DNA from 4 places in the Hyphomicrobium sp. 2TAF46 genome. Region 4 is predicted to be linked to each of the others. Evidence: predicted binding sites of a transcription regulator. Region 4 holds the regulator's gene; each other region holds the start of a gene.
What was found. Region 4 encodes PhoB, which activates phosphate uptake and scavenging genes when phosphate is short. Its sites were predicted from a motif close to TGTCATNNANCTGTCAT; they were not measured.
Positions count from the first base shown of each region.

Region 1: the regulator PhoB is predicted to act here: its motif matches at 2,113-2,129, upstream of AB4Z24_RS15010 (STN domain-containing protein).
Region 2: the regulator PhoB is predicted to act here: its motif matches at 2,391-2,407, upstream of AB4Z24_RS14975 (STN domain-containing protein).
Region 3: the regulator PhoB is predicted to act here: its motif matches at 4,974-4,990, upstream of AB4Z24_RS11020 (inorganic phosphate transporter).

Region 1 is NZ_JBFRFO010000007.1:850-8,495, forward strand. Features, by position in the region: gene AB4Z24_RS15000 (FecR family protein) at 1-654, opposite strand, end outside; gene AB4Z24_RS15005 (RNA polymerase sigma factor) at 742-1,263, opposite strand; gene AB4Z24_RS15010 (STN domain-containing protein) at 1,260-1,829, opposite strand; gene AB4Z24_RS15015 (S1 family peptidase) at 2,315-3,091, shown strand; gene AB4Z24_RS15020 (hypothetical protein) at 3,320-4,759, opposite strand; tRNA gene AB4Z24_RS15025 (tRNA-Pro) at 5,024-5,100, opposite strand; gene AB4Z24_RS15030 (DUF6632 domain-containing protein) at 5,280-5,657, opposite strand; gene AB4Z24_RS15035 (DUF192 domain-containing protein) at 5,751-6,272, opposite strand; gene AB4Z24_RS15040 (cold-shock protein) at 6,295-6,894, opposite strand; gene AB4Z24_RS15045 (VOC family protein) at 7,482-7,646, shown strand, end outside.
Region 2 is NZ_JBFRFO010000006.1:369,395-377,040, reverse strand. Features, by position in the region: gene AB4Z24_RS14985 (FecR family protein) at 1-724, opposite strand, end outside; gene AB4Z24_RS14980 (RNA polymerase sigma factor) at 774-1,334, opposite strand; gene AB4Z24_RS14975 (STN domain-containing protein) at 1,331-2,131, opposite strand; gene AB4Z24_RS14970 (CGNR zinc finger domain-containing protein) at 2,561-3,190, opposite strand; gene AB4Z24_RS14965 (alpha/beta hydrolase) at 3,358-4,050, shown strand; gene AB4Z24_RS14960 (alpha/beta fold hydrolase) at 4,131-4,982, shown strand; gene AB4Z24_RS14955 (hypothetical protein) at 5,115-5,453, opposite strand; gene AB4Z24_RS14950 (hypothetical protein) at 5,536-6,240, opposite strand; gene AB4Z24_RS14945 (FAD-dependent oxidoreductase) at 6,388-7,646, opposite strand, start outside.
Region 3 is NZ_JBFRFO010000004.1:330,692-338,337, forward strand. Features, by position in the region: gene AB4Z24_RS11005 (vitamin B12-dependent ribonucleotide reductase) at 1-3,256, shown strand, start outside; gene AB4Z24_RS11010 (hypothetical protein) at 3,320-3,850, shown strand; gene AB4Z24_RS11015 (hypothetical protein) at 4,140-4,400, opposite strand; gene AB4Z24_RS11020 (inorganic phosphate transporter) at 5,043-6,665, shown strand; gene AB4Z24_RS11025 (hypothetical protein) at 6,765-7,646, shown strand, end outside.
Region 4 is NZ_JBFRFO010000002.1:533,956-541,601, reverse strand. Features, by position in the region: gene AB4Z24_RS06475 (5-(carboxyamino)imidazole ribonucleotide synthase) at 1-963, opposite strand, end outside; gene purE (5-(carboxyamino)imidazole ribonucleotide mutase) at 975-1,469, opposite strand; gene AB4Z24_RS06465 (hypothetical protein) at 1,629-2,021, opposite strand; gene AB4Z24_RS06460 (DUF1007 family protein) at 2,150-2,812, opposite strand; gene AB4Z24_RS06455 (zinc ABC transporter substrate-binding protein) at 2,996-3,961, shown strand; gene phoB (phosphate regulon transcriptional regulator PhoB) at 3,986-4,693, opposite strand; gene phoU (phosphate signaling complex protein PhoU) at 4,731-5,441, opposite strand; gene pstB (phosphate ABC transporter ATP-binding protein PstB) at 5,484-6,269, opposite strand; gene pstA (phosphate ABC transporter permease PstA) at 6,266-7,117, opposite strand; gene pstC (phosphate ABC transporter permease subunit PstC) at 7,120-7,646, opposite strand, start outside.

The DNA of each region.
Region 1 (7,646 bases), on a different contig from region 4:
GCCCCCGCATGCCACCCCGACGACACCGGAAACACATGTCAGCCGGGCGCCGGAACGGGTATGGCGGACGGTGAAGGTTGCTGCCGATGCCGTCGTCCGGCCATTGCCGGCCACGACGACAATCCGCCTATCCGCCTTACCAACAGTGACAGCCGCCTCTCCCGATATGAGCTCGATCGCCACCTCTTGCTCGCTGTTGTGAACGGAAATGCTCGTCCTCGTATTCAGGTCCACCGATACGGCAGCGCCAGCCAAGGCAAGATTTCGCGTCTCGCCGATTGCTGTCCGATGATCGGCGGACAATTCGGCAAGGGACGGCCACAAGGAAAGCGGGGGACGAATGGCGAGCACACCCGCCGCTGCGGCCGCTGCACCACCTGCGAACAGCGTACGGCGGCTTACCCGAGCCCCTTGTGGGCTCAACCGGAACGCCGGTTCCGGGAGAGCACGCGCGAGTTCCTCAACTGGCTTTCCGAGGCTCCGCCACAGCCGCGCGGCTTCAGCAAGCGCTGCGCCATGGGCTGGACTGGTGTCCCGCCAGCGACGCAATGCGGCGCTGTCCTCAGCATCGGCCTGACCCAAACTGAAACGCGCGAGCCAAGCCAACGCCTCCCGCGTCAATTCGGCCTCGTGCTCGTCGTTCAACACCGTCATGTTCCGGAGGCCGCGTTCATGGCACAAGAAGACACGTCACTATGAGCAGGACGATATGAGCCGCGATCAAGCGGCAAACATGCTCTCTCACGAGTTTTTGCCACGATAGGCCTCGCAAAACTCTAGAGCGCGTTGCAGCTCCAATCGAACCAGCCGTGACGAAATATCGAAACGCTCGGCGATCTCGGCCTGTGACTGATGCTCGAAATGCACCGCGACGAGAATAGCCCGCTGGCGCGGCGTCAAATGCTGAAGGGCCTCTCGTAGCAAATCAAGCATTTGCTGACCTTCGGCGATTCTGTCAGGTCCGGGGCTTTCGTCGACAATATCGAAAAACGCCTCGACAACATGACGCTGCGACCGGCGCTGCTCGGTTCGCCAGCGGTCTCGCGCAAGATTGACCGCGCTTGCCAGCAGATAGGCAACGGGGTTGCCCAGGATACCCACTCGATCCTTGCGGTCCATGCGCAGATAGAGTTCATGCAACGTCTCGTCGGCCGCATCCGCCGACCCAAGACGGCGCGTGAGGGCACGGCGAAGGTCCTGGTAGCTATCGACGAGGAGTTCTCGCAACGCCGCCCAAGTTGTCGGACCATACCCCTCGCTCATCGTTGCGGCTCCGACGGACACGCGTCGGTCCCGTTCGGCGCGCCGGGCAGCAACACAAGCGTGATGGGCTGGGGCATATTGGGCGGAGGCCCCATGTCCACAATCAGGTTGGTCAAAACGCGGTTGATCGCGGCATCGCGCCGATCATCCCCGGTCGAACCAAGGAGCACCGGCCGCAGCACGCGACCATCCGGCCTGACCCGCAATTGCAGCGCCAATCGGAACGCACCCGGCCGCGTCTCCAAGTAGCGGCACAGGGCGGTCACGACGCGCGCCTGCACGAGCCCGAGAAACGTATCGAAATCACTGATGGGCCGTGTCGTCGTCTGGCGCGCAAAGACGAGCGTGAAGGCCTGTTGTTCGGTATAGACGAAATCGAGGCCTGTGCCCGACAAAAGCTGGCGTAGCGCAGCTTCGCGCGTGAGGACACCCTTCACCTCGGCCGAGCGCAAACCGTCAGTCATCCACGTCTCGTAAAGGACCTGCAGGCGACTTATGGAGACGAAAGCATCGAGCGCCGTTTCGAGCGGCTGCTCGGATATTTCGAACTCTATGCGCTCGTTCACAGCAGGCTGCGCCGACGCCGAACGCCCAGCAAGCAAGAATACGGGCAGCATGAGAGCAGACGACAACATCAAGCAGGCAAACCACGAACGGCGGAACCATGCCCGCGGCCCAAGCCGCGCTGGTGCGGACTGATCAACGACGCACTCGACCATGCCCCTCGCCCGCTCGGCACCTGCGGGCCATCACGACGACTTGTGTCAAAGAAGATAAACCCCGGCAGGCAGTGACGTCACGGCCTGCCGCTGTTCAGGCCGCCATCTCCTCCCACGCTATCGCCCGAACGCTACAGTTTGACGACAGCATGCAAGCACGCCTAACTCCCCCGTCCCGAGCAGCACCGCGTTCGTGGAGGGCTCAACCGGCCTTCGAGGGAAACCCGCTGTTCATTCTATGCAGCCGATAGAGGCTATTCACCCTTGCGCAAGGGATGTATGGCGATCGTCTATCATTCTGATGGCTCAATGAAGCGGTTCGAGACAAGCAAATGACATTCCGAGGCGCGACCTTGCAGCACTGGCTGGGTCCGGCCATGCGTGTCGGCGCCGCGGCAGCCTTTATCCTTGCCATGGCGTGTACGGTGCTGCCGGTCCTGGCGCAATCCGTGACCCGGCCCGCCCCCAAGTCTCTGGAGGCGCCCAAGGCACTGGCCTTATCTCCGCCAACGCCCACCGTCTCTCGCCTACTCACAGGCACCGGCTTCTTCGTCGACGATGACGGACACCTTCTGACGGCTGCCCACGTAATCCAAGGCTGCGTTCGAGTTCTGGTCGGAAAGGAGGATAACCGCACCCTTGCCAAGGTTATCGCCCTCTCGACACATCGGGACTTGGCGCTTTTGAAGGTGCCGAAGACTATGGGCATCGCCGCCGTGTTTCCCAAAGCAAATGCGGCCGTGGCATCGGACATGGTCTTCGCCAGCGCCTATGACCAGCTGGCGGGCCTCAAGATCGGTGGCGGCGTCATCGCAAACTCCCGTGTCACGGGTTACGGCGAGAGCGGCGCCCTCGCAATCGATGCTCCCGTCACATTCGGCGCCAGCGGCGCGCCGGTGCTCGATCGACTGGGTCTTGTGCAAGGCGTTGTCAGCCGCCGCACATCGATAAACCGCGTGCTAGCTGTGGCCGCAACCGACGCCAAGGCTTTCTTGATCGCCAATGGTGTTCGCATTGCCGAGGACGATCGTCCCCAGATCGCAGGATCGGCCTCCCGCGCCCACCGTGCTGCGTCGCTGTCCGCGCGTGTCGTCTGCCAGCAAAACTGAAGCCACCGGACGCATTCGCGATCGCGTCGGAGGTTGCGCAGGATTGCTACGGCCGATGAAAATATTGGTCGGGGCGACATGATTCGAACACGCGACCCTCTGCTCCCAAATCTGGTAGATTTCCTTTAAAGTCAATGCTGTTTCACACTATCGGCCAAAGAAATGCCGAATGCTAACGCATTGACACGCAAAAGAACTCAACTCTGAGTGTTAAATGTCTTTGAAGTTTTATCCTTTGACCGACTCTACTGATGTGACCACACTTGCGTCGCCTTCGATCGCTGGCGGCGCCGGCAGAACTACAGGGCCAACATTCGATAAAAGGGCCTGCCGGCACCTCTTCGCATATTCCTCATCAGAACGATCGGACAGGTACTGAGCCGCCCGATAAAGATCCGACGTCGCAACAAGGGCTGTGTTCGACGTTCGCGAAGCTGAGATGCATTTTTCGGTGAATTGAACCTCTCGATCGCCAGGCGGAGAAAGGCGAAAGCCATTACCAAAAAGAACAGCCTTTGCAGGCGAGGATATCTCTTCTCTTTGGAGGTCCTCGTGGATGTTCATTGAAAGCTGCCTAAGCTTGTCAATGTTTACCGCCTTTGTATCCTTTCCTTCCGCTTCGCCAATCAAGCGACCTTCGGAACATTCGAAAACGACATCAAATTCTGAGTCAGCTTGCTTGTATTGTCCTGCTTGAAAACCCATAAGCTTGAGTGCTTCTATTATCGCGTATTCGAGGGGCTTCCCCTTCTCGAACAATAAAGCGCGCAATCGACCGGCGTTCTTCAATTGCTCAAGAATTCTTTCCTTTTCTCGCTGTGCAGCTTCGACCTGCGTTTCGGCCGCCAGAAGTTGAACTCTTAAAGCGCGTTCTACGGCGAGCAAATGTGTCGGGTCGGCGACCCAGATCGGTTCCGGAGTGGCTTCAGAAGTTAAATGAAGCGCCTTGTCGATCGCCAACAAAGCTGACGTCATCCGATCCGAAAATTGAATGGCCTCATCTGTCCAAATAGGCTCGCCGTTTTCGAACGCAGAGAAGCTGTCTCTATCGAATTCGATATCCGGTAGAAGAATTAGCGAGCCCGAAGTAGCTTTAGACTTGAAGATCGCGCCAACGGGTTTGTCGCCCGATTTTGTACTAACACATACCGTTGCATCGTTTCCCAAGGTTAGAACAACCTTGTACGTCGAATCCGAGCCAAACGCCGCCCAATATGGCGCGAGAATCTCGGCACCACGAGGAGTGAGCTTCATCGCGCTTCCCGTGGCGTTGAATAACGATAGAGAAACCGGAAGTGCCCGATAGTTGCTAAATATCTCAACAACTTTGGTGGTTTGTCGATTTCGCCCAGTGCCCGAATACTTTCGCTGACCGCTATCAACGAAAACCTCTGTCATCTCGCAGAGGAACACGAAAACTGTCTTTCCCCCTTCGACGGCCTGCCTGATCTCACGCCGCCAATGCTCGCAGCATTCCTTCAGAGAAAATGAGTCTTCATCATCCAGGCTCGGCTTCCCTTGGTAGGTGTCACTCGAGCCCAGAAAGTCTGAGATGTCTGCTCGAAAAAGAATGATATCCCAATCGAGAAGTGAAACCTTCGAGCGAATACTTTCATTCTCGACGTCATCAGAGGCTAGCTCGAGCCCCACCGTCAAAATTTTCTTCATGCGGGATCAATTCAATTTCTGATTGTCGTCAAATGGCGGTTCAAAATGGACTTCGCTGCCCCGAGCGACGCGATCACCACCCCATTTCTTGTCCGGTGGCACTGGTACGCGGGCAAAAAAGCAGATGCTCGCGATTAAGCCAAAACGAATTAATTAATCAAATCAAGATGATTAAGAACACGCCGAGAACGAAAGTGTGAAATTTTGCAGATTTCACACTCAATCATCCGTGAAGGGAATCATGCGCTAAGTCATTAAAATCATTGGTCGGGGCGACATGATTCGAACACGCGACCCTCTGCTCCCAAAGCAGATGCTCTACCAGGCTGAGCTACGCCCCGACACTAGGAAACACGGGCTTAGTAGCAGATCTGCGTGTTCTAGCAATTGGACAATTTGGGAACAACCGGACAACGCCAACACAGCGATCCCGGAATAGTCGCGGAGAGCGGGAGAGCGAAAGGTCGCGGACCCGGGATATGCCGCTCAGGCCACCGCTAGGATTAGCGCCAAGCGATTTTCAATTTGTAGCGCCCCTCGGCATTAACAATCCGAGCACGATGGCGACCAGTAAAAGTGCTGGGACGTCTCCTAGCAAATGCCCGCGATGCATCTCATGATCGAACGACTGAACCGCCATGATTGCCGCGTGCACGACGCTCGACGCCACCGTGAACGAGATCAATGATCGGTTCGCTGCCGGATTTGACGAAGCACGGATCAGGTAGACGCCGAGCGTCGCATAAATTCCGACGATCATCACAAAATACTGAGAACTGCCCGGTGAGCCTTCGTGCCAGGCCCAACCTGACGGCCATACCATCGCCAACGGGTAGAGCAGACAAAAGGCAGTGCCAAATGCAATGAGAGCAAGACGTAGCAGGTTTTCGCGAGACATGTTGGACGCCTCCCGGAATGAATTGGGCCAAACTTCGCTCAACGATGTTTCCGGCTCCAAAGCAGATGCTCTGCCCGGTGCGGAATCAAGAGTTCAGTGCCCGCTCGCGCCTGAGAATATCGGATAGCGCACCTTGTCACCGGCTTTGATTCCGAGCCGCGATGATGCGCCCCCCGGAATTTCGAGCACGGCGAGCACCGGCAAATCCGACGAGATCACCCGGTCCGACAGCGGCTCGGCGCGCTCCTCGATCCGCGCGATCGTACCATCGGCACGAATGAACAGCATGTCGAGTGGGATGTACGTGTTGTGCATCCACATCTGCAAGCTGCGCTCGGCCGAATAGGGAAAGAGCATTCCCTCGCCATCGGCAAGCTCCGTGCGGAACATCAGGCCCAGCGCTTTCTCTTGCTCGGTCGTCGCGACCTCGATCGAAAACGTGTGCTCGGACCCGCCCTGAGCCGAAACGATCGTCAACTTGTCCTGACGCATCTTGGCGTATGCGGCCGGGACGAGATCGATCAGGGAATTCATCAGTGGCCAGCCGGCTGCGAGCATCGGCGCCAAAATAAAAAGGGCCACGCAAATCGCGGCCCCCTTCGTTGAACTCGACATGATTGTCGCCATCTGCCCCGTGTCAGTTACGGGATGGCAGCCCCGTCGGCACACCATCCGGCCTGAGTTCCGCAGCCATGCAGCCCTTCGATCCATAGCCCCAGCGGACTTGAACGATCTGGCCCGGCCGAAGCTCAGTGAACCCGAAGCGGCGCAGCGTTTCCATGTGGCAGAAGATATCGGGCGTGCCCTCGCCGCGGGTCAGGAACCCGAAGCCACGAACCCGATTGAACCACTTAACATACGCGCGGCACCAGTCACTTTCTGGCTGCACGACAACGTGAGTACGTTGCGGAAGCTGCGACGGGTGAATGGCCGAGCTTTCGTCCATGCTGAGAATGCGAAATGCCTGCATGCCTTTCGGCCGCTTGAGAACTTCGCAGTGCAGGCGCGCGCCTTCATAAGCGGTTTGAAACCCACCGGCTCTGAGGCAGGTGACGTGAAGAAGTATGTCCGGCAGGCCGTTGTCAGGAACGATGAAGCCGTAGCCCTTCGAAGCATCGAACCACTTGATAGTTCCGGCAACCTCGAAAACTTCTGCTGCCGCGTCGTCGAGCGCTTCGGGACCGACTGGGCCCGCCTCAAAATATTCCGATAGCCCGGGACGTTTAATATCCCCCATACTTGCTTACCCCGCGTGTACTGTGCGTCAAACGATAATCGTCGTTCCGCGTTGCCGTCTTGGCATCTCGTTCTGGAAGAGCCCTCTTCAGAACCAAACGCTGAGACGCAACTGCGCAACGACGTAAACCATAACACTGGCTCTGCCCGGAACTAGGGGCAATATTTTGGCACCGCCCCCTTGACCATGAGTTGTGGTGCCTCAATCCACATCGCATAGTGCATATTAAACCAATGAAATCGCGCAAAAAAACGTAGTCATGATTCATCCCCAGTTTCGATTGGGCGTGCCCTTCCGCAAGGAATTCCTCCACATGCGTTGATAAGATTTGGGGCGCGAATCACGCGTCTAGTGATTCGCTCGTTCGGGCTTGACTCTCATGCGTTTCCACGCCGCGAGGATGAAATGCCCAAGCAGGATTTTTCAGTGTTCATCCACAGCAGGACGAAAATGCGAGATATGGCGACCCGGTGCCGCGAGACGTTTCACGTCCCACTGTGGCAGAGCTGCAGCGCATGCAGTCACAGCGAGGATTCCGGACAGCTGAAGTCCTGCTGCGACCTCGGAATTTCGATGAAAGGTGAGCGATGCGCTACTTACACACTATGGTTCGCATCACGGACATTGCAGCGAGTCTGAAATTCTACTGTGACGCGCTCGGCATGAGGGAAATCCGCCGCACGGAAAGTGAGAAGGGCCGCTTCACCCTCATCTTTCTCGCCGCTCCCGAGGATGAAACGCGCGCCACGAGC
Region 2 (7,646 bases), on a different contig from region 4:
CATCATAGGCAATCTGCTGACCGTCGCGAATAGTGGCGGTGCTGTTCAGACACCGAACCTGAACTTCGCCATTGATAGATGTGACTTTGACCAACGAACCGTCCTTACGAATATTGAAGGACGCCCTGGTTGCTGCGGCACGACCACTTCCGGCAACGACCACCAATTCACGCAAGGCATCATCGCGCTTTGCGATCGCCGCCTCTCCCGCAAGAAGCTCGATTTGTGTGGCACCGCCAGAAGTGGCAAGCAAATCGATGCTGGTCCGCGTATTTATTTCAACCGAAACGTGAGTTGCGACATCGATCTGCTGTCGTTCACCTGTCCGCGTCCGATAATCCGCGGCGAACTCGGAAAAGGATGGCCATAGATCGAGGGGCGGCCGAATGACAAGGGCACCTGCTGCCGATGCGGCCAGCGCACTGCCGCCGACAAGAAAAGCGCGCCGTGCCAGACGCGGAGTCCCCGCCGGAAACGCCTCTACCGTCGAGCGCAGAGAATGAGAACGATCGGCTTCGGCTTTCTGCGCCGCTTCCCCCAACACAGTCCAGAGCAAGGCCGCCCCGGCAAATTCCTTGGCATGCGCCGGACTTTTAGCGCGCCAGGTTTCCAGTTCTTCGAGGTCTCGCGCCGTCGCTTCGCCGCTATTGAGCCGCCGCAACCAAGCCAACGCCTCGACGCGCAACGCTTCGTTTTCCGGATTGCGGCGGTTGGAATCATTCATGACTGTAAAGGTTTCGCCCATCATCGCGGGACCGCTTGAAATATCCGTGTCATATCTTAGACGCTTCGGGAGCGCCTGTTCCGCCCCCTGCTGGTGGATTTTTGTTCAGAACCTCACTGAGATGATCGAGCGCGGCCTTCAATTCACGGTCGACCACCCGCAGCGTAATCCCGTGGCGTTCGGCGATCACCTTGTACGGCAGATGTTCAAGGCGCGCCGCAATGAAGACCGCACGGCGGCGGGGCGGGAGTTCGTTGATCGCGTTGGCGAGGGCATCGAGTTCGAGGCGCGCTTCCACGATGCGGGCGGGATCGAGATCGTCCTGTGCCCGCCGATAGAGCGCCTCGATCTCGATCTTGCTGAGCCAGCTCTTGTCGGCGCGCTGCCGATCCGTCGCAACGTTCAGCGCGATGCGATAGAGATAGGCTTTGGGATTATGCACGGCTGCGCTTGAAGCATTCGCATCAATACGATCAAGACGCATCCAGGCTTCATGCAGCACTTCACTGGCAAAGTCGGCGGATCCGAAACGGCGTGCGAGCCGCTGTTTCAAGCCGTAGTAGTCGTCGACCAGGAGCCGACGCAGCATGGTCAGGATGGTTTCCGTCATCGTGCGGGCTCACCATGCATGGCCGCACGAGAAAGGGCGCGGCGAACGCCGGAACAGTATCCGGCTGATCGCGCATCAGATGTGACAAGCAATGTAACGGGCTGAGGCATATCAGCGGGCGGTGGAGTGCCGATTGCAAGACCTCGAAAGACAGCCACTAGCAAGGCATCGCGTCGACCATCTCCCGTAGACGTCACGAGTTCGGTGCGTGCGACCGCGCCGGAACCACCGATCCAGAAGCGCACGAGAGCCCGATAGGATCCTGGTGCCGTTTCTTCACGCTGACAGAGCGCGCTGCGCATGGCATCTTGAAGCGCCGCGGAATAGCGATTGAACCGCAGTACCATCGGCGATGCCGCATCACGAGCCGGCGTTCCTGCGGCGCTGGTCGAGAGAGACACCAGCGTAAATCCCTGGTCATCGATGGCGCGAGCGGCAAGGCCCGTCCCGGCCAGCAGATTGTTCAAAGCAATCTCTGGAACGAAAATGCCTTTCAGCGCTGCCGACTGGCGGCCCGCGGTCAATTCGGCATCAACAAATAATTGTATCTGTGTCGTGGCGCCGAAGGTACTCAACGCCAGTTCAAGAGACTGGGCTGGAATGTCGAATTCCATCGAACGCCCAGTTTTGCTTTTTTCCTCGTATGGCGGCGGCGATGTCTGTGCCTGCACGGATTCGATCGCGGGCGTGGCACAGACGATCGCGAGGAGTATGGCGATGGACCGCCGCAACGCTCTTGCTCCGCGCCATCGCGCTGCTCGTCCCATAAGATCTTTGGTGAGCGCCTGGAGACGCATGAATATGGCTCCGTGCGGCATTTGACCGGCCCAATCCCTACCCGCGCGGATGCGGCCAAACCTCAACCAATACATACACCAACACCCGACCTGCGATCGGTACGCAACTCAACGCCGAACCGGCACGCAATTCCGTTCTCCATTCGGACATGGAGAGGCGATCACGTTGTTCTGGATGGTTGCAACGAAGGTGACCGGCCTCCCCGACACAAGTTAGCCAGCAGAAGGCAACTCCTCACATTGACCCTATCGGGTGAGGATGACACTTATGTTACGGTCGTTGCGCTCCAACCGCAGTCGACGGGCCGCCGATTGGGATCGGCTGCCGAATAGGGCCGGGGCTCAACCTTGCATACATGCATGCATTGCATTTGGGTCAGATGCCGGCATTACCGGTACCGCGCGGGCGACTGAGGTTCAGCTCAGACGTTACCTTGATCGTTCGCGAAGCGCGGCCTGTTTCGCGCGGTTACCGCAGACAGCCATGCTGCACCACCGCCTTCGGTGACTCTTGGTGCGATCGACGAACATCAACGTACAGGCATGTCCCTCGCAGGCTCTGACGAGGTTGAAATCCTCGTTGCAAATCACGTTCGCCATTTCTCGCGCGATCGGCTGAAGAAGGCTTTCCGGTGAACGCCAACGGCGCTGCTCTACCCACATCAGGAATGACCCTTGAGTCACCGTGGTGTTCTGGTCGCGCGGCGCGACTTGGCCAAAGACCTCGTCACGCTCCAGAATTCGATTGAGGGGGTCGAGCTGCTGTAGAGCACTCGGCTTTAGTGCTCTACCCTTGTGCTTTCGAACGAAGCCGCGGAACCACTCGCGCAGCGAGCGGGCCTGCGCAGCGACTGCATCCAATTCACCCGGCAAGGCTCCGGCCTTTAAAGTTTTAAGAACATCCGTTGGAACGAGATCGGCCGCTTTGAGCCACGCCAAGAGGTCGTCGCCGGAACCAAGCCATTCGACAGGGGTATCAACCGGCGTGGCAAGGGAGTTCAGGAAGTCCAAACCCTTGGCATCGGCGATGAAAATGGGTGCTGGGCGGATGTTACTCATGGCGGTTGACCTGCAATCAATAAGGCCGCAACGGCATAACCAGCAAAACGTCTATTGACAAGTTATTGGCCGTCGTTTTACACACCCGATCGTTGTAACCGTCTATATATTGTTTCAATGGTTATTCCTGATCTGTTTGCTGCGACACTACAATGGAGGATCGGCGCGTGACGAAAGGGAACGTGAATGTGGTTTTAGCTCACGGCGCGTGGGCCGATGGCTCGAGTTGGAACGATGTGATCACGCCCCTGCAGCGGCAGGGGATTTCGGTCATCGCGGCTCCTCTTCCGCTAACCTCCCTCTCAGACGACGTTGCGGCTCTTGACCGGGCTATCGCCCGAACGGAAGGGCCCATCGTTCTTGCAGCTCATGCCTATGCAGGTGCGGTTATCTCAGCTGCCAAAAGCGAGCGGATCGAAGCGCTCGCCTACATCGCGGCGTTGACGCCCGATGAAGGCGAGACTGTCGCCGATATCTTCTATCGCGCGGCGCCTCATGCGGACGCGCCGAAACTTGTGCCCGATGCCGACGGATTTATCTGGATGCCGGACGCCGGCTTCAAATCGGCTTTCGCGCAGCACGCAGCGGCAGAGCGATTAGCCCTACTCGCCGCAACGCAAAGGCCGATCAACGTCGCCTGCATTCAGGAGAAGGCACCCAAACCCCTATGGCGATCGAGGCCTTCCTGGTTTCTGATCGCCGAAGAAGATCGCATGATCAATCCGGCGACCGAGTACTTCATGGCCGCACGGATGGCCGCAAAAGTCCGCTCCGAGAAAATCGACCACACGCCTTTGGTGACTGCTCCAACGACGGTCACCGACACGATCCTTGAGGCCGTGTGCTCGGTCGCAGGATGAGATCGCGGCCATGCGCAGACAGCGCGCGCATATAGATAACCCCTAAAAGTCTATTTAAACGGATAGAACGGAGAATAACGATGACCAAAGTGAGCTTTGAGAAGGTCAATGTCGACGGCTTCAATGTTTTCTATCGTGAGGCAGGCCCGAAGGACGGATCGACAATCCTCTTGCTTCATGGGTTTCCGAGCTCAAGCCATATGTTCCGCGATCTCATCCCTCTTCTCGCCAGCCGCTTTCATGTCGTGGCACCCGATCTTCCGGGCTTCGGCCAATCGGACATGCCGTCTCGAGAAAAATTCAGGTACACATTCGACAACATAGCAACCGTCATCGACCGCTTCACGGAGGTGATAGGTCTCAAGAAGTTTTCGATTTACGTTTTCGACTATGGTGCCCCCACAGGCTTCCGCCTCGCCTTGAAGCACCCTGAACGCATCACCGCAGTCATCTCGCAAAATGGCAATGCCTACGAGGAAGGTCTGAGCGAGGGATGGAACCCCATTCAGGCCTACTGGAAGAATCCCTCTGACGCCAATCGAGCGGCGCTTCGTCAGTTCCTGACGCCGGAAGCGACGTTCTGGCAGTATACGCACGGTGTATCGGATGCGACTGCTGTCTCCCCCGACGGCTATTCACTTGATAACTTTTACCTTGCGCGTCCCGGATCAGACGAGGTGCAGCTCGACCTCTTCGGCGACTACAAGAGTAACGTCGCGCTCTATCCGAAATTCCAGGACTACTTCCGCATGCATAAACCGCGCATGCTGGCGATCTGGGGTAAGAACGATCCATTCTTCCTGCCGCCGGGGGCCGAGGCCTTCAGGCGCGATAACCCGAATGCGGTGGTCAAATTCTTGGACACAGGTCACTTCGCGCTCGAGACACACGCTGACCATATCGCCGAGGAAATTCGCAACTTCCTTTCCTGATCTTCAATCGAAAGCGCGCTGAGTTCGCGATATGCCAAGCGGTCAACGAGCCCCAACGGGCATGCAGAGATAGCCTGAAATGCGGACATCGACTTTGCAATTGGGCCCGGACTTCGATCCGCCAGCTCGGGCTTAGTCGATGTCTGCGGCAGCTCCACAATCGTTATCCCAGGACGACTGTGAATAGCCGAGCGCCGCGGCAGCCTGCCTTTGTCTCGCGGTTAGCTGGGACCAGCTTTCCCCCTCCGAACGCGTTGTTCCATCTGAATCCCAGACGCTGCGACTATAGCCAAGCATAGCCCAAGCCCGTCGCACCCCATAGGGCAACTCGTCCCAACTCCGATTATCGTAACCACAGCCAGCAAATGCGTCAGCAACGACAATGTGCCGGAACTGCGGGTTGAGAGCCGAAAGCATCATGATTGAGGAGAAGGCGATGGCGTAGCCAAGCGCCCGAGTTTTTATGGCCATTTGAAAACTCCTACTCATCGTTGTCACAGGTTATCCGTTTGTGGCTATGCGCCGGCCAGCAGGCATTTGACTGCTCGCGGGCTCATTTGAAAAAGGGCAATTGAAGAAGCAGCAGCACGATAATTCCTGCTTCGAGGAAGTGTCCGATCATTGCGGTTCTTCGTTCTTTCGCCGCATTTTTTTCTTCGAACAGCTTTGAGTTGGCGATCTCATACTGCTCTAATGCGAACTCGATTGGGTCTTCCAACTCTTCGACGCGCTCGTACAGCGCACCGGCGAGTACCAGCTCCGAAAAGACGCGCCGAGATAGCTCATCAGAATCCGTATCGAGCTGTTCCAGTGCACGGCAAATTCGGAGATGCTTGGCTTTCATGCGCGCCGAGCGTTCGTTCATTTCGTCCAAATGCTTTTGATATGCCTGCCGGTGCCGCGTTACAGAACGAGTCAGCGGGACGTCGGCGTCGATCGACGACCATGCGGCGTTCATTGCCTTCTCGAGCTCAATCGTTTCGCGTTGTGCGACGGTGAACCGAACAACGGCGTCTATGACGGAGTGAATATGATCAGAGGCTGCGTAGATCAAAGCTCGGTCGTGCGCACAGAACACCCTGACTGTGCGCACGCCTGCTCTGACCGTTTGGCCAGCGGCGTCACGCATCCAAGTCTCCGCGTCTCGCTCGATGTTTTTGGGGCTACTCACGCCGAGCGGCAGGCAAACGATGGTCAAGGCACCCGGAGTCACCGTCGACATCGAAGCGGCGATCTGCTCAGTTTCGAGTTCGGTCATCACGGCAATCAGATTGCGCGGCTGCGTGATGATAATCGAGCCAGAATCGGGCGGATCGCTCCCTTCTTCGAAGGTGATTGTCCAAGCCCGCGCCGATATGCCTTCATTTTTTCGCACGGGAACATCTAGCATAGCGTGCTCCTTGAACTATTCGGCGGCGATCGAAACGTCATCGCGTGAGATGAGGCTTGGGAGTTCTTTTTGGACTTCAACTTTTTTGGACTCGTAGATGCAGTACATCAGGCTTTCCGCATCTTCGAACCAATGTCCGGGCCCGGCTCCCGCTGCTTCAGCGATCTTCCAGGCGTCGTTGAGTAGCACCGGGTCCATGAGCGCGTGACTGAAGCCGGCTTCGCAGAGCTTCTCTGACCAGTCCCACCGAGAGCCTAGCGTCTCAACACTATTGAGAAGTTCGTGACGCTCGATCAAATCAATCGGCAAATCTGTTGCAACGGATCCAAGTACGAGACCATGCCGTGTTACGCGCCGAATTTCCTCAATCGCTTTTGAAATCCTGTTTTGTGGGAGGCGGAAAAGCCCGCACTCGATGACCGCGTCAAAGGACTGGTCTTTGAATGGCAAGTCGTCGAACTCACAATAGACATTAACGTCACCAACTTCAGGTGAAGTTGGTGCGATCGCAGGTCTGTTGCACTCCACACCAATCGCGTCGTAGCCAAGAGCCCTCAGTGCGGCGACCGTTCGTCCCTGCCCAGCACCGATGTGCAGTATCCTTGAATTTCTGTCTAAGCCCCATGTCACCTTCAGTAGGTCGGCGAGAATCGAGACGGGGCACAGCTGCTCCAGAGTTTCAGCTATCGGTGCTGGTTCCCTGTCGGACGCACCAAGCTCCACGCGGCGGCGGATCAGAATTTCGGCCATTACGATGTCTGTCGCGGCGTCCGCAGAATCAAAGGCGCCGTTGAGCGTCGCATCAAAAATATAGTCACCAACCAAGACAAGTCCGGGGAGATTTTCGGGATCCGGGCGGTGACTATCTGTGCGTTGTCGTACGGGCAGCCCGCCGGGTATGGCGTTGACCGACGCCATCCAGCGATGGATTCGCCGATCGATGATGAGATCTTTTCCTTCGGCGAGTTCAGGCGGCAAGGCATCGAGGCACAGTCGCTCGATGCGGTCATCGGACAAATTCGCAAGCGCCAGCGCGGCATTGCCAGCGATCAAGAAGGCTAGGGCTCCGCAGGCCGAAAAATCATTTCGTGCGCCTTCATCATAGACGCAGCTACCATCGAACGCGTCGAGGTACCACCAGTCTGTGGGAAGATGCTCACGCCAAAACGGTCTCTTGAAGAGCAGCGTGGCTCGAACATAGTGAGCCGGACGATCGTAATATGCGACGTGTCTAGCGATCGCCTGCTGCAGCGGCTCGGATCGCCAATAGATTG
Region 3 (7,646 bases), on a different contig from region 4:
CCCCGGCCAGGGACACATGTATGTCGATTATCAGACGGGTGAGCTGGTCCACTCGTCGTCCGCTTATGAGCATCCGCAGCCGCACGCCTGTTTCATCCAGTCCGTCGCCGACGATCTCGTCAACGAGGGCGGCATCATGGATCTCTGGGTCCGCGAGGCGCGTCTCTTTAAATACGGCTCCGGCACGGGTTCGAACTTCTCCTCGCTCCGCGGCGCCAATGAAAAGCTGTCGGGCGGCGGACGCTCGTCGGGCCTGATGAGCTTCCTGAAGATCGGTGACCGTGCGGCGGGCGCCATCAAGTCCGGCGGCACGACGCGCCGCGCGGCCAAGATGGTCGTCGTCGACGTCGATCATCCGGATATCGAGGAATACATCACCTGGAAGGTACGCGAGGAGCAGAAGGTTGCGGCCCTCGTTACCGGTTCGAAGATCTGCCAGAAGCGGCTTAAGGCCGTCATGAAGGCTTGCGTCAACTGCGAAGCCGAGGGCGACGCCTGCTTCGAGCCGACGAAAAATCCGAAGCTCAAGATCGCGATCCGCGAAGCCAAGCGCGACGGCGTTCCGCAGAACTACATCCTGCGCGTCGTCCAGTTCGCCAAGCAGGGTTACAAGGATATCGCGTTCGACACCTATGACACGGACTGGGACAGCGAGGCCTATCTGACGGTCGCCGGGCAGAACTCGAACAACTCGGTTCGCGTCACCGACGAGTTCCTCAATGCCGTCGCCGACGACAAGGAGTGGAACCTTCGCGCCCGGCTCAACGACAAGATCACGAAAACCATCCGCGCCCAGGATCTCTGGGAGCAGATCGGCTTCGCAGCGTGGGCCTCGGCCGATCCCGGCATCCAGTTCCACACGACGATCAACGACTGGCACACGTGCCCGCAGTCGGGGCCGATCCGCGCCTCGAATCCGTGCTCGGAGTACATGTTCCTCGACGATACGGCGTGCAATCTCGCGTCGCTCAATCTCCTGCGCTTCCGCCGGGACGATAAGTCGTTCGACATCGAAGCCTACGAGCACGGCTGCCGCCTGTGGACGATCGTGCTCGAGATCTCGGTGCTGATGGCGCAGTTCCCGTCGCGCCAGATTGCTGAACTGTCCTACCGTTACCGCACGCTCGGCCTTGGCTTCGCGAACATCGGCGGCTTGCTGATGTCGGCGGGCATTCCTTACGACTCGACCGAGGGCCGTGCGATCTGCGGCGCGATTTCCGCGATCATGACCGGTGTCGCCTACGCGACGAGCGCGGAAATGTCGGCGGAACTCGGACCGTTCCCGGGATACGAACCGAACGCGCAGGACATGCTGCGGGTGATGCGCAACCATCGCCGCGCGGCGCACGGTGAATCGGAGTTCTACGAGAAGCTTGCAACGGCACCCGTTCCGCTCGACCACGCGTCGTTGAAGGACGAGCGCCTGGGAGAGGCTGCAAAGCGGGCCTGGGACAGCGCCCTCGAACTCGGCCAGGAGCACGGCTATCGCAACGCGCAGGCCACCGTCGTCGCGCCGACCGGCACGATCGGCCTCGTGATGGACTGCGATACGACCGGCATCGAACCCGACTTCGCGCTCGTCAAATTCAAGAAGCTCGCGGGCGGCGGCTACTTCAAGATCATCAACCAGTCAGTGCCGGAAGCGCTGCGCGCCCTCGGATATCGCGAAAACCAGATTGCGGAGATCGAAGTCTACGCCGTCGGTCACGGGTCGCTTGCTCAAGCACCTGCGATCAACACGCAGACGCTCAAAGCCCGCGGCTTCACCGATGACGCGCTCGCCAAGATCGAGAAGGGTCTCGGCACGGCGTTCGACATCAAGTTCGTGTTCAACCGCTGGACGCTCGGCGACGAGTTCATGACCGGCAAACTCGGCGTTCCGGCCGACAAGCTCAATGATCCGTCATTCGATCTCTTCGCGCATCTCGGCTTTTCGAAGCACGACGTCGACGCTGCGAACGAGCACGTCTGCGGAGCGATGACGCTCGAAGGTGCGCCGCATCTCAAAGCCGAGCATCTGCCGGTGTTCGACTGCGCCAATCCGTGCGGCAAGAAAGGCAAGCGCTACCTGTCGGTCGAGAGCCACATCCGCATGATGGCGGCGTCGCAACCGTTCATCTCGGGCGCCATCTCGAAGACGATCAACATGCCGAACGACGCGACAGTCGAGGATTGCAAGCAGTCCTACATGCTGTCGTGGAAGCTGGCGCTTAAAGCCAACGCGCTCTATCGCGACGGCTCGAAGCTCTCGCAGCCGTTGAACAGCCAGATCCTGGGCGACGACGTGGAGGATGCCGAGGAAGCCGCCGACGCGCTGATGGCGCAGCCGATGGCGGCACGCACGGCAACTGTAACGGAAAAGATCGTCGAGAAGATCGTCGAGCGCGTCATCTACCTCGAAAAGGAGAAGGCGCAGGGCCGCGACAAGCTGCCGGGCCGGCGCAAGGGCTATACGCAGAAAGCGTCCGTCGGCGGGCACAAGGTCTATCTGCGCACCGGCGAATACGATGACGGCCGCGTCGGCGAGATCTTCATCGACATGCACAAGGAAGGCGCCGCCTTCCGCTCGCTGATGAACAACTTCGCCATCGCCATCTCGCTCGGTCTGCAATATGGCGTGCCGCTGGAGGAATACGTGGAGGCCTTCACCTTCACGCGCTTCGAGCCGGCCGGCCTCGTGCAGGGCAACGAGACGATCAAGAACGCGACGTCGATCCTCGACTACATCTTCCGCGAATTGGCGGTGTCGTACCTCGGCCGTCACGACCTCGCGCACGTCGATCCGCGCGAGATCGTCGGTGAGACGGGTCTCGGCTCTAGCGACGACACGACGGACGAGCAGCTGGCGTTCGATCTGCCGGAAAGCGTGACGAAGATGGTGTCGAAGGGTCTCGTGCGCGGCGCGCCGGTCGTTCGCCTCGCGAGCCGGACGACGACGAACGTATCCGGAGCGAAGGCATCGTCGCTTGGTGCGGCCGCCGTTCAAAGCGAGAGCTACGATGTGACGTCGCGCTACGTCGAGCAGACGCTGACGCACGGCGCCAACGCTCTCTCGGTTGCGAGCGAAGAGTTGCACGCGGCGGTTTCGTCAGGTCCGGTTCTGACGAAGTCGGAGCTCTTCAAGCAGCGCGTCTCGGAAGCGAAATTGCGTGGCTATGAAGGTGTTTCGTGCAGCGAGTGCCACAACTTCACGATGGTGCGGAACGGCACCTGCCTGAAGTGCGACACGTGCGGCAGCACGAGCGGGTGCAGCTGAGTATTTGCGAGGTGCCGGCCCAGTCGGCACCTCTTGTTCTTCGTGCGTATTGGAGGAAACTAAATGGCAGCGAGATCGCGAAACAAAGCAGCCCAGAGCCCGAACGGTGAAATGTTTGCTCTTATAGCGGGCGCGGTCGGGTTCGCTGTGGACATGGTCGGTCTCGTCTGCATCATTTCGGGCTTCGTTACGTTGCCCGCCGAATCATTTCTCAAGAATAATCCGTTCGCGCTGGCAGTGATTTCATTGTGTTCAATAGTCTATAGCCTACTGCTATTGCTGTATTTCATCCGCAGAAAAGTACAAAGGCGTTGGCACGCTCAAAGAACCTACTTGTCCAAAGACGCCGATGAGAGATGGATGCTAACAGCGGCGTACCTTCTTTGGATTCCGATTTTCTTAGTTTGGTCTATCGCGATTTGGAACGCTGGGGTGGACGCTGGCTATCAAGCCCCCGGCATTGGTATGGTGTTTCTGATATTTTGCTTTTTTGGATTGCCTTTGGGGGGCACATACCTTTGCGATTTTGTTCGCCATTTCGACTTGGCTCTCAATCCAGAAGAAGGTTGGACTCTTGAACAGGCTCGAAAATAGGGCTCAGATTCCACGCGATCAAAAATCAGTTCGTAGCCCCACGCCAACGCGTCCCGAGATCTAGCGTGCGTCTCGTCGAAGACGACCGAATTCCTTCAAGGCGCCTCGCAAGTGGCGCCTTGTTTGTTTTTGGCTTGTCTGGATCCCGGCCTTCGCCGGGATGACGGTGTTTCAGGATTTGCCCCAAAAAACAAAAACCCGCCAAGGGCACTCTCCGAACGCGAAAACGGAAAGTGCCCTTGACGGCTGATAACGCTATCCCGCCCCCCGGCCGGAACGCGATCAGGGGTCAGTGCTTGTCCTTGTCCTTCTTAGCCTTGTGCGCGTGAACTTTGTGCGCTTTGGGCTTCTTCGGCTGCACTTGCGCGACCTTGTGCTTTTTCACGTGGTGCGCATGGGCGGCCTTTTTCTTCTTCTCGTCCTTGTCGGCTTTGGCGAGGGTCGCAACCGAGCCATGTGCATGTAGCTTCGGCGCCGATGTCGCGGCCTGCGCAGACACGCTCGCCCCCAGAGCGAACGCTCCGAGCAAAATCAATTTCACGATCTTCATTCTTGGTCTCTCCCCGAGAGGTGCTCACAGCCTGGTCCTGAGCTGCTCTGCCACGCTACGGAGGGGTTCCCGAAAAGAGAAAGAAGAAGAATTGAAATGCTCCGAAGGTAATTTGCTTTGCGCGCCCGCGGGGCCTGGGTCCGGCGTTCACTACCCTCGCTCTACTCCCGGCTCGCAGTTGCCACTTCGTTTGTTATATTATACGATACTATTTATTGACCTACTGCGAGGCACCGCGGCGGGCCGATCTCAAATGGGGGATTTAGCTATGCGCGCATTCACGTTTCGCGAATTGTCGAAAAGGATGTCGTTCGTATTTGCAGCATGCCTGGGGACGTTGCTCATATCGGCGATAGCGCCTGACATCGCAGCGGCCCATCCCGCAAAGCACGACGCGCTCGAGGTATCCAAAGGCGACGCGCGAGAAGTCCGGCGCTGCAAACTCGGCTCAAAGCAGGAGATTTGCTACTGGGCGAAAGTGGGCTCTCAACCGGCGTCGCAGCGCTAGGGAGTTAAGAACTTTTCCCGCCAAGAAAGTCAGGCAAAACTCCTTCTCTTCGCGTCACATCTAAATGTCATGATACTGAAATATGCGCAGCGCTATTTCGCCCCGGAAATGCGTATTTGGGGGGCAATTCAATCATGTCTGACGTGGCGTTGAACGGTGGATTGGCGGGGGCGGGCACACCAAGCAGCAAGCCCAATCTCGATCACGGCACTAGCACTATTACGGTATTCATTTTTCTTGCGCTGCTGGCCGGTGGCCTGTTCTTCACCGCCTACAGTCTCTATCAGGACATCTCGGCCGCCGAGGTTCCGGTTACGACTTGGCTGCCGCTCTTGATGCTCGGCGTCGCCTTGCTGATCGCGCTCGGCTTCGAATTCGTCAACGGCTTCCACGATACGGCCAACGCGGTCGCGACCGTCATCTATACGCACTCGATGCCCGCCAACGTCGCCGTGCTCTGGTCCGGCTTCTTCAACTTCCTCGGCGTGCTGCTTTCGACGGGCGCCGTCGCCTTCGGCATTATCTCGCTGCTTCCCGTTGAGCTCATCCTGCAGGTCGGCTCCAGCGCCGGCTTCGCGATGGTCTTCGCGCTGTTGATTGCGGCCATCATCTGGAACCTCGGAACGTGGTGGCTCGGGCTCCCCTCCTCGTCATCACATACGCTGATCGGCTCGATCATCGGCGTCGGCGTCGCCAACTCGCTGCTGCATGGCGGCAACGGCACCTCGGGTGTCGACTGGGGCAAGGCTCAAGAAATCGGCACCTCGCTGCTCGTATCTCCGCTCGTCGGCTTCGGCTTCGCGGCACTGCTGCTTCTCATCTTGAAGTTCGTTCTCCGCAATCCCGCGCTCTACAAGGAACCGGAAGGCAAGCAGCCGCCGCCGTGGTGGATCCGCGGCCTGCTGATCCTCACCTGCACTGGCGTTTCGTTCGCGCACGGCTCGAACGACGGACAGAAGGGCATGGGCCTCATCATGCTGATCCTCATCGGTACCGTTCCGATGGCCTACGCTCTGAACCGGACGCCGGCTCCGACGCAGATCGTCGAGTTCAAGGCGAACGCTGCGGCTGCCGCCACCGTGATCGAAAAACAGGCGTCGGGCTATAACGTACTCGGCAACCCGCGCCCGGCCGTAGAGGCCTACATCTCGGCGCGCACGATCAACGAGGGCACGTATCCGAGCCTTGCGGTTCTGGTGCGCGAAATCTCCCAGCAGGTCGATACTTACGGCACGCTCGACAAGGTGCCCGCAGGCGCCGTCTCGAACGTCCGTAACGACATGTACTTGGCGTCGGAAGCCCTTCGCTTCCTGCTGAAGGACAAGGCAAACAACCTGCAACCCGACGAAGTCAAGGCGATCACCGCGTTCAAGGGCTCGCTCGACAAGGCAACGCGCTTCATCCCGCTCTGGGTGAAGGTCGCGGTCGCGATCGCGCTCGGTCTCGGCACGATGATCGGGTGGAAACGCATCGTCGTGACGGTTGGCGAGAAGATCGGCAAGACGCATCTGACCTACGCGCAGGGGGCATCCGCCGAACTCGTCGCCATGGCGACCATCGGCGCCGCCGATGCCTACGGCTTGCCTGTTTCGACCACCCACGTTCTGTCGTCGGGTGTCGCCGGAACAATGGCCGCCAACGGTTCGGGCCTGCAGTGGGCGACCGTGCGCAACCTGATCATGGCCTGGGTGCTGACGCTGCCGGTCTCGGTCGTTCTCGCCGGCTCGCTCTACTTCGTATTCTCGAAAGTGTTCTGATCAGTCAAAGATCAGAACTGGTTTGGAAAGGCGCGCGCCCGTAGGCCGCGCCTTTTTTCATGGCGCTGCCGTTCGGCGCCGCTCGCGTGAATAATTTTTGTGCTGACAGTTGACGCGCGCGAGCGTTTGGGGACGTTATTCAGCGTAGCGTTGCCGTTGGAGGTTCCCTTGCCGCCGGAAGTCGCCGTCCTCGCCTGGGCCCTGCTCTTCGTCATCGCCAGCGGCCTCGTTTTCCGGTTTTTTTCCTGGCTTGGCCGCCGCTCCCGAGCGCAAAGATCATCGAACGCGGCGCTGAAGCGCGTGGAAAACGCGGTTACACCGAAAGCGGCCGCGGCGCCGCTCCCAGCTACCGCGCCGGAGCCGGCCCCTACCCTTCCGGTCTCCGAAGTCCCTCACGCGGAGGCTCGCCCTCTGCCGGCCGCAAATGTGCCGAAGCCGGCGCCCGCCCGCGATTACGCTTCGCGGCGATCATCCGCCGAGTCTACAACGACCAACGTCTCCCGAGCTGTTGCTGCTGCCTATAGGCAGATCGCCGAAACAGCCGAAGCGCCAAAGCCTTCAGTCCGCACGCCCCTGAAGCCGAGCATCGGGGCAACCCTCGCACCAACGCCACCGCCCACGGTGCTGCAAAAGCCGAGTATTGCGGCGACGCTGTCGCCGCAGCTCGTCACAGCACCCGCGGAACCGATCGCGCCCGCACCGCCGCCGTTCGATCAGGTGGCTCTCCTGGACGTGCCGATGCCTCTGACGCCGTCCGAATTCAGCGAAGGTCCGGCGCCGGAGCCTGAGGCGACAGCTGCTCCCGGCGTTGTGGGAAAGAACGCGACGAAATCGATGGTGCTTCGTGCACGGAGGCTCGGCGAGGTTGCGCCAAGGCTCGATATCCGGCTGAAGGAGTCCCGCAGCCGCAAGGTCATCACGGTTCCGAAGGTCAGCCGAAAGCCAGCCGAGAAGGCGGTCACAAAGGAACTGAAAGTGCTC
Region 4 (7,646 bases):
GCCGATCAAGTTGATCATTTCGGCAGCGGGGGCTTTCAGCGCCGTCGCGCCGAGCGGCCATCCGGCGACCGCGCGAATGTGCTGCTCGAACTGCGAGGTCAGCGCGCCGTCCATCGTCCAGTGTCCGGAGTTGTGGACGCGGGGCGCCATTTCGTTGACGTACAGGCAATCGCGGCCGCCATCCGTCACGATGAAGAATTCGATCGCGAAAACGCCGACGTATTCGAGCTTTTCGGCGATCCGGTGTGCGATGTCGATGGCCTCGGCGGCGGTTGCCGGTGCGAGCGCGGCCGGCGCGACAGAGCGATGGAGGATGTGATTGCGGTGTTCGTTCTCGGTCACGTCGAACGCTTGGAACGTTCCGTCGAGTCCGCGTGCGGCAACGACCGAGGCTTCCGCGCGGAAGTTGACGAAGCTTTCGAGGATCGACGGCTGATCAGCCATATCGGCCCAGGCCGCCTCGGCATCTTCGCGCTTCAGGATTTTGGCTTGGCCCTTGCCGTCGTAGCCGAAGCGGCGCGTCTTCAGAACGGCGGGGATTTTGAATCCGCCGTCGAGAATTTTCGTGAGATCGGCGAAGCTGTCGATCGCGGCGAACTCGGCCGTCATGGCACCCAGCCCGCGCGCGAGGGCTTTCTCGTTCATGCGGTCCTGGGCGCAGGCCAAGGCTTTCGCACCGGGGCGGACGGGAACGCGCTGCGAGAGGAACTCGACGGTTTTCACCGGAATATTCTCGAACTCGTAGGTGGCAACATCTACCCCATCGGCGAAGGCTGTGAGCCGTGCTTCATCCTCGTATGCCGCGACCGTGTATTTGGTGGCGACATCGAATGCGGGGCTGTCCCCTTCGGGTGCGTAGATGTGAGACTTGAGACCGAGCCGCGCGGCAGCCAACGCCAGCATGCGGCCGAGCTGGCCGCCGCCGAGAATGCCGATTGTCGAACCGGGGGGAAGGGCGGTCATCGTATTCGTCTTTAGCCCTTCACGGGCGTTTCGGCGACGTCGGCCGAGTGCTGCTGGCGCCAGGCTTCGAGCCGCTCTGCGAGCGCGGTGTCGGAGAGCGCCAATATCTCTGCCGCCAGAAGGCCGGCATTCTTCGCGCCCGCTTCGCCGATGGCGAGGGTACCGACCGGCACGCCGGCGGGCATCTGGACGATGGAATAAAGACTGTCCTGGCCTTTGAGGGCTTTCGATTCGATCGGCACGCCGAGAACGGGCAGCGTGGTCATCGACGCGGTCATTCCAGGGAGATGGGCTGCGCCGCCGGCGCCCGCGATAATGACCTTCAAACCTGCGGCCTTGGCGCCCTTGGCGTAATTATAAAGCCGGTCGGGCGTGCGGTGCGCGGAGACGATCTTGGTCTCGAACGCGATGCCGAGCTCCGTCAGAATGTCAGCGGTGAGCTGCATCGTCGGCCAGTCTGACTGGCTTCCCATGATGATGCCGACGTGCGGCCTGATCCGGCTCATAGTGGCGTCCAAAGCCCCGAAAACGGAAACCGCGTCGGTACAGGAGGGACGTCTAGTTTACAAGGGTTTCCGGTGTCGCCGGGGAGAAATTGAGTGCGTAAGCCGCCATTCGCACAAAATGCGGGATCGGACCACGGGAAAGGGCGATAGCGGCCGCTTTCAGGGAGCGGAACCAAGAAGATAGTTGATTGAGTGGAAGAAGTTCTCCGGGCCGACATAGCCGGATATACGGCCGACTTCGTGCTGCGATTTGACGACGACGAATGTCGGGACGATGTCGACCGAGGTGTTGAAATCGAGATGGCCCGTCTCGACGTCGTTAACGTCGACGAACCGGATCGGCATCTTCTTTCCCTGCTCGGAGGTCTGGTAGGCGGGGAGGACGTCGCGCCGGAATACTCCGCAATATATGCAGCCATCCGCTTCGACGACGATGAGTTCAAACGTTCTGTCGGGGTTTCCAGTCGCTTCCGTGTCGAGGCCGGCGCGCGAGGTCGCGGCCGGGGACAGCATGAGCACTGCGGAAAGTATCACTCGGAAGATCGTCGGCATGATGGATCTCGCACGCATAAGCAACGCATCGATTTTAAATCAAATGCGTGCGAGCCGATCTCCGAAAATGAAGAGCTAGTTAATCACCGTCACAAAGCGAAACGGGAAAACGTTGGCCGAAGCGCGGGTCAGGACTTCTTGCAGGAAATCGCGACGGTCTTGTACGAGCCGAAACCGATGGCTCCGGCGCCAAACTGCTGCGCCATGGCGTCGCCGAGCTTCTTGGCCTGTTCGTCCTGCTTGTCGGCATCGGGATCGATGAGTGTCGCCGCGCAGCCTTCGGGGGCGGACGCAAGTTTGATCGCGTCGGTCTTCTCGGGTTGGAAGTCGATGAAGTAGGACGGATCGAAGACCGCGAACGTCAGACCCTCGGCGCCGGGGGGAAGAGGCTTGGCGAGCGGCAGGTGGAAGTAGAGGCGCAAGACGCCATTCGTATAATCCAGGCGCGCATTCGTCGGCGGCGAGAATTCGAGCGGTTTTTCACCGAGCTTCGCAACGGTGAAATAGTTGAATTCCTTCAGGCCATCCATATTGACCTTCAGAAGCTCGGCCAATTCGCTCTGGTCATACTTGCCGTCGTTGTTCGTATCGAGCCCTTCGAGCGCCATCGCTGTGTAGGAATCGTCGAAGCTCCATACGTGGTCGACGCCGGTTACGGAGCCTTTGTCGTAATCGACGGTCAATACGTACGTCACCCACATGTGCGGGTGCGCAGAGACCGGAACAATCGTGGCCAATACGGCAACGAAAATGAAAGCCGCAAGGCGATAGGACTTGTTAAATTCGAGCACGCGCCGCTCAACCCTTTTGCTCTGATGCCGGTCGAATCGCCGGTCGACCCTAACGGACGCATATCGAACCGGCGAGATTGCGACGCTCTATCGGCTACATGGTCTAAGAGATTTGCGCATCCCCTTGCGAATGTTCTCCATTGGTTGTTATATTATACGCTTCAAATTTTGGGGGAATTGAGCATGATCGGCAGGCTAGCGGGATATTTCGGGGCTTTTCTCGTGGTGGCGAAAATCTCCGCGGCGGCTGCAGCGGAGACGCCGAAGGTCGTTGTTACGATCAAGCCCATTCATTCCCTCGTCAGCCGGATCATGGACGGCGTCGGTGTGCCGCAGCTCGTGGTCGAGGGTTCGGCCTCGCCGCATACGTTCACGCTGAAGCCTTCGACGGCCCGGGCCATTCACGATGCTGAAGTCTTCGTTCGTGTGTCCGACCAGCTCGAGCCATTCACGCGGAAAATCGTGGCGTCGTTGCCTGCGAACGTGACGGTGCTGACGCTCGCGGGTGCGGACGGCGTGAAGCTTCTCGATCAGCGTCAGGGCGGCGCCTTCGAGAAGCATGAACACGAGCATGAGCATGAAGAAGCGAGTGGCGCAGCGGGTGATCACGACGACCACGACGAAGATGGCAAGGACGGGCACATCTGGCTCGATCCGCAGAACGCCAAGGCTATTGCCGCCGACGTCGCGAAAACGCTCGAGGCGCGCTATCCGGAATATGTCGACAAGTTCAAAGCCAACACGACCGCGCTTATCGCCGATCTCGACACGCTCGATAGCCAACTGACGGCGGAGCTCAAGGACTCAAAAGGAAAGCCGTTCATCGTCTTTCACGACGCGACGCAGTATTTTGAGGATCACTTCGGGCAGAAGGCTGCGGGCTCGATCACTGTCAGTCCTGACGTGCCGCCGAGCGCCAAGCGGCTGACGGAGGTTCGTCACAAGCTATCGTCGCTCGGCGCCATTTGTGTTTTCGTCGAGCCGAATTTCCAGCCGAAGCTCGTGGACGCAGTCACCGAAGGAACGAACGCGCGTTCGGGAACGATCGATGCCGAGGGGCAAACGCTTAACCCTGGGCCAGGCCTCTACTTCGATCTGATGCGCGGCGTCGCCCACAGTATTTCGGACTGTCTGAACGGGCAGAGCTGAGCCGTTCGATGCCGGCGCGGGCCCTTACTGGGCCGGCGCTTCGGCCTCGCGTCCGTCGAACACGTATCCGGCACCGCGGACCGTGCGGATCGGATCGCTTTCGTTGCCCCGGATCAGCGATTTTCTGAGGCGGCCGATGTGAACGTCCACTGTCCGCTCGTCGACCTCGGAGGACTGGCCCCAGACGCGATCGAGCAGCTGGCTGCGCGACAGAACGCGGCGCGGGCTTTCCATGAAGACTTCCAGCATCCGGTATTCGGTCGGGCCGAGACGCACTTCGCGCGGGCCGCGAGTCACCTTGTGGGCGCCGCGATCCATGGTGATCTCGCCGGAGACGAGGATATCGCTCATCCGCTCGGGCGCCGCGCGCCGAAGCAGAGCCTTGATCCTTGCCATCAACTCCTGAACCGAGAAGGGCTTCGTCACGTAATCGTCGGCGCCGGTCGTCAGCCCCCGCACGCGGTCGGTTTCTTCACCGCGCGCGGTCAACAGAATGATGGGCAGGCTTTGCGTCTCGGTGCGATTGCGAAGACGGCGGCACAACTCGATCCCGGAGATCTTTGGGATCATCCAGTCGAGTATCGCAAGATCGAAACTTTGCTCCGAAAGAAGAAGCTCCGCTTCCTCTCCGTCCGAGGCTTGCACGACGTCATAGCCTTCGGACTGAAGATTGTATTTCAGAAGTTCTGCGAGTGGAGCTTCGTCTTCGACGACGATGATCTTGGCTGGCATGGCTTTTCGTCAGTGTTCCTTCACAAGGTCTTCGTCATTAACGCGGCGTGATCAACGTCGACGACGTCTTGTCGCCCTTCGGCCGATCGTCGGCGATGGGTACGCCGTGAACGAGGTAGTAGACGTTCTCGGCGATGTTGGTCGTGTGGTCGCCGATGCGCTCGATGTTCTTGGCGCCGAACAGGAAGTGCGTGCAGATGCCAATGTTGCGCGGATCTTCCATCATGTACGTCAGCAGTTCGCGGAACAGCGAATTGTACATCGCGTCGACCTGCTGATCGTCGCGCCAGACCTGCATCGCCTTCTCGGCATCGAGCGCGGTCAGCGCATCGAGGACGTCGCGGAGCTGGGTCTGCACCATTTCCGTCATGTGGCGCATGCCGGTCATCAGCGGCTTCGGATAGGGTTCGTTGGCGATCGCGAGAGCGCGCTTGGCGATGTTCTTCGCCAGGTCGCCGATGCGCTCGAGATCGGCTGCGATCTTGATGACGGTCATGATGTGACGGAGATCGTTGGCCAGCGGTTGGCGGCGCGCGATCATCACGATGACCTGTTCCTGCAGCTCACGCTCGAGCTGATCGACCATCACGTCGTCCGAAACGGCCTTTTCGGCGAGTTTCGGATCGCGGCGCTCGAGCGCATCCATGGCCTGCACGAGAAGCTTCTCAGCGTAGCCGCCCATCTGCGCGATGCGGCGATCGAGAAGTCTCAACTCGTCTTCATACGATTTCACGGTATGTTCGTTCATGGTCTCAATTCCTGAAATCCGATTTGGGCTCAACGCCACGCATTATCCGAAGCGGCCGGTGATGTAGTCCTGGGTCCGCTTGTCCGACGGGTTTGTGAAAAGCTTCTGGGTGACGCCAAATTCAACAAGTTCGCCGAGATACATAAACGCGGTGCGCTGAGAAACGCGGGCGGCCTGCTGCATGTTGTGAGTGACGATTGCGATCGTGAACTCGTTCTTCAGTTCGTCGATCAACTCTTCGACCTTTGCGGTCGAGATCGGGTCGAGCGCCGAGCACGGCTCGTCGAAGAGGATGACCTCAGGACGGATTGCGACGGTGCGTGCGATGCACAGGCGCTGCTGCTGTCCGCCGGAAAGGCTCAAGCCGCTGCTGTGAAGCTTGTCCTTGACTTCCTTCCAGAGGGCGGCCTTCTCGAGAGCGGATTCGACGCGGCCGTCGATTTCCGATTTCGGGAGACGCTCATAAAGGCGGATGCCGAACGCGATGTTTTCGTAAATCGTCATCGGGAACGGCGTCGGCTTCTGGAAGACCATGCCGATGCGCGAGCGAAGGAGGTTCAGATCCTTCATGTCGAGGACGTTCTCGCCGTCGAACATCACTTGGCCCTCGGCCCGCTGGTTCGGGTAGAGGTCGTACATGCGGTTCAGGACGCGAAGCAGCGTGGACTTGCCGCAACCGGACGGTCCGATGAACGCAGTGACCTGCCGCTCATAGAGCGGCAACGAGATGTTCTTCAGGGCCAGAGTCGAGCCGTAGAAGAATTTCAGGTTGCTGACCGTGATCTTTTCGGTAAGCCCCGTATCAACGTCTTTTGACATCAAGTTCATTGCTGCGTCCTCGAAGAGCTTAACCAACGTGCGGCGATGCTAAGTGTCAGCACGGCTGCGGTAATAAGTAATGCGCCTGTCCAAGCGAGACGCTGCCAGTCCTCATAGGGGCTGAGAGCGTACTGGAAGATCACAACCGGCAAACTTGCCATTGGAGCGTTGAGATTGGTGCTCCAGAACTGGTTGTTCAGCGCGGTGAAAAGTAGTGGCGCCGTTTCTCCGCTGACGCGGGCGACGGCCAGCAGCACGCCTGTGATCATACCGGCGCGGGCCGCCTTGTAGGCAACCTTGCGGATGACGAGCGATTGGGGAAGTCCCAACGCTGAGGATGCCTCGCGAAGCTGGTTCGGCACCAGCAGCAGCATGTTTTCGGTGGTGCGGACGACCGTCGGGATGACGAGAACGGCGAGGGCCGCGGCGCCGGCGATGGCCGAGAAGTGACCCATCGGACGCACGAGCAGCTCGTAGACGAAGAGGCCGGTGACGATCGACGGCGCACTCAAGAGAATGTCGTTGATGAAGCGGATCACCGACGAGACTTTGCTGAAGCGGCCGTATTCCGCGAGATATGTGCCCGCGAGAATGCCGATTGGCGTGCCGACGATAACGCCGGCGATCGTCATGACGAGACTTCCGGCGATGGCATTGAGGAGGCCACCGTCGCTGCCGGGCGGCGGCGTCATTTCGGTGAAGACTTTCGGTCCGAGTCCGGCGAGGCCCTTGTAGAGCAGCGTCGCCAGAATGACGCCGAGAATGGCCAGGCCCAGAGCCGAGGCCGCCCAGCACAGTCCAACTGTGATGGTGCTTCTGAGACGGCGCCGGCGGTATTTCGAGATGTCCAAGGCCATGATTATGCTCCCGCCTTTTTCTCGATGCGCATCAACATGAGGCGGGCGAGTGCCAAGACGATAAACGTGATGAAGAAGAGGATGAGGCCGAGCGCAATCAACGACGATGTGTAGACGTCGCCGACGGCCTCGGTGAATTCGTTGGCGATGGTCGCCGAGATGGTCGTTCCAGGCGCCAGGATGGATCCCGAGATTCGATGGGCGTTACCGATGACGAAGGTGACCGCCATCGTCTCGCCGAGCGCGCGGCCAAGGCCGAGCATGACGCCGCCGATGATACCGACGCGGGTGTAAGGAATGACGACGTTGCTCACGACTTCGCGCGTCGTCCAGCCCATGCCGTAAGCCGCTTCCTTCAAGACCGGAGGAACCGTTTCAAAGACGTCGCGGCAGACGGCGGTTATGAACGGGAGAACCATCATCGCCAGGATCAGGGCGGACGTCAGGATGCCGATGCCGTAGGGCGGGCCGGCGAACAGCTGATTAAGGATCGGTACGTTCTGGAACGCCGAGATCAGCTCCGGCTGGA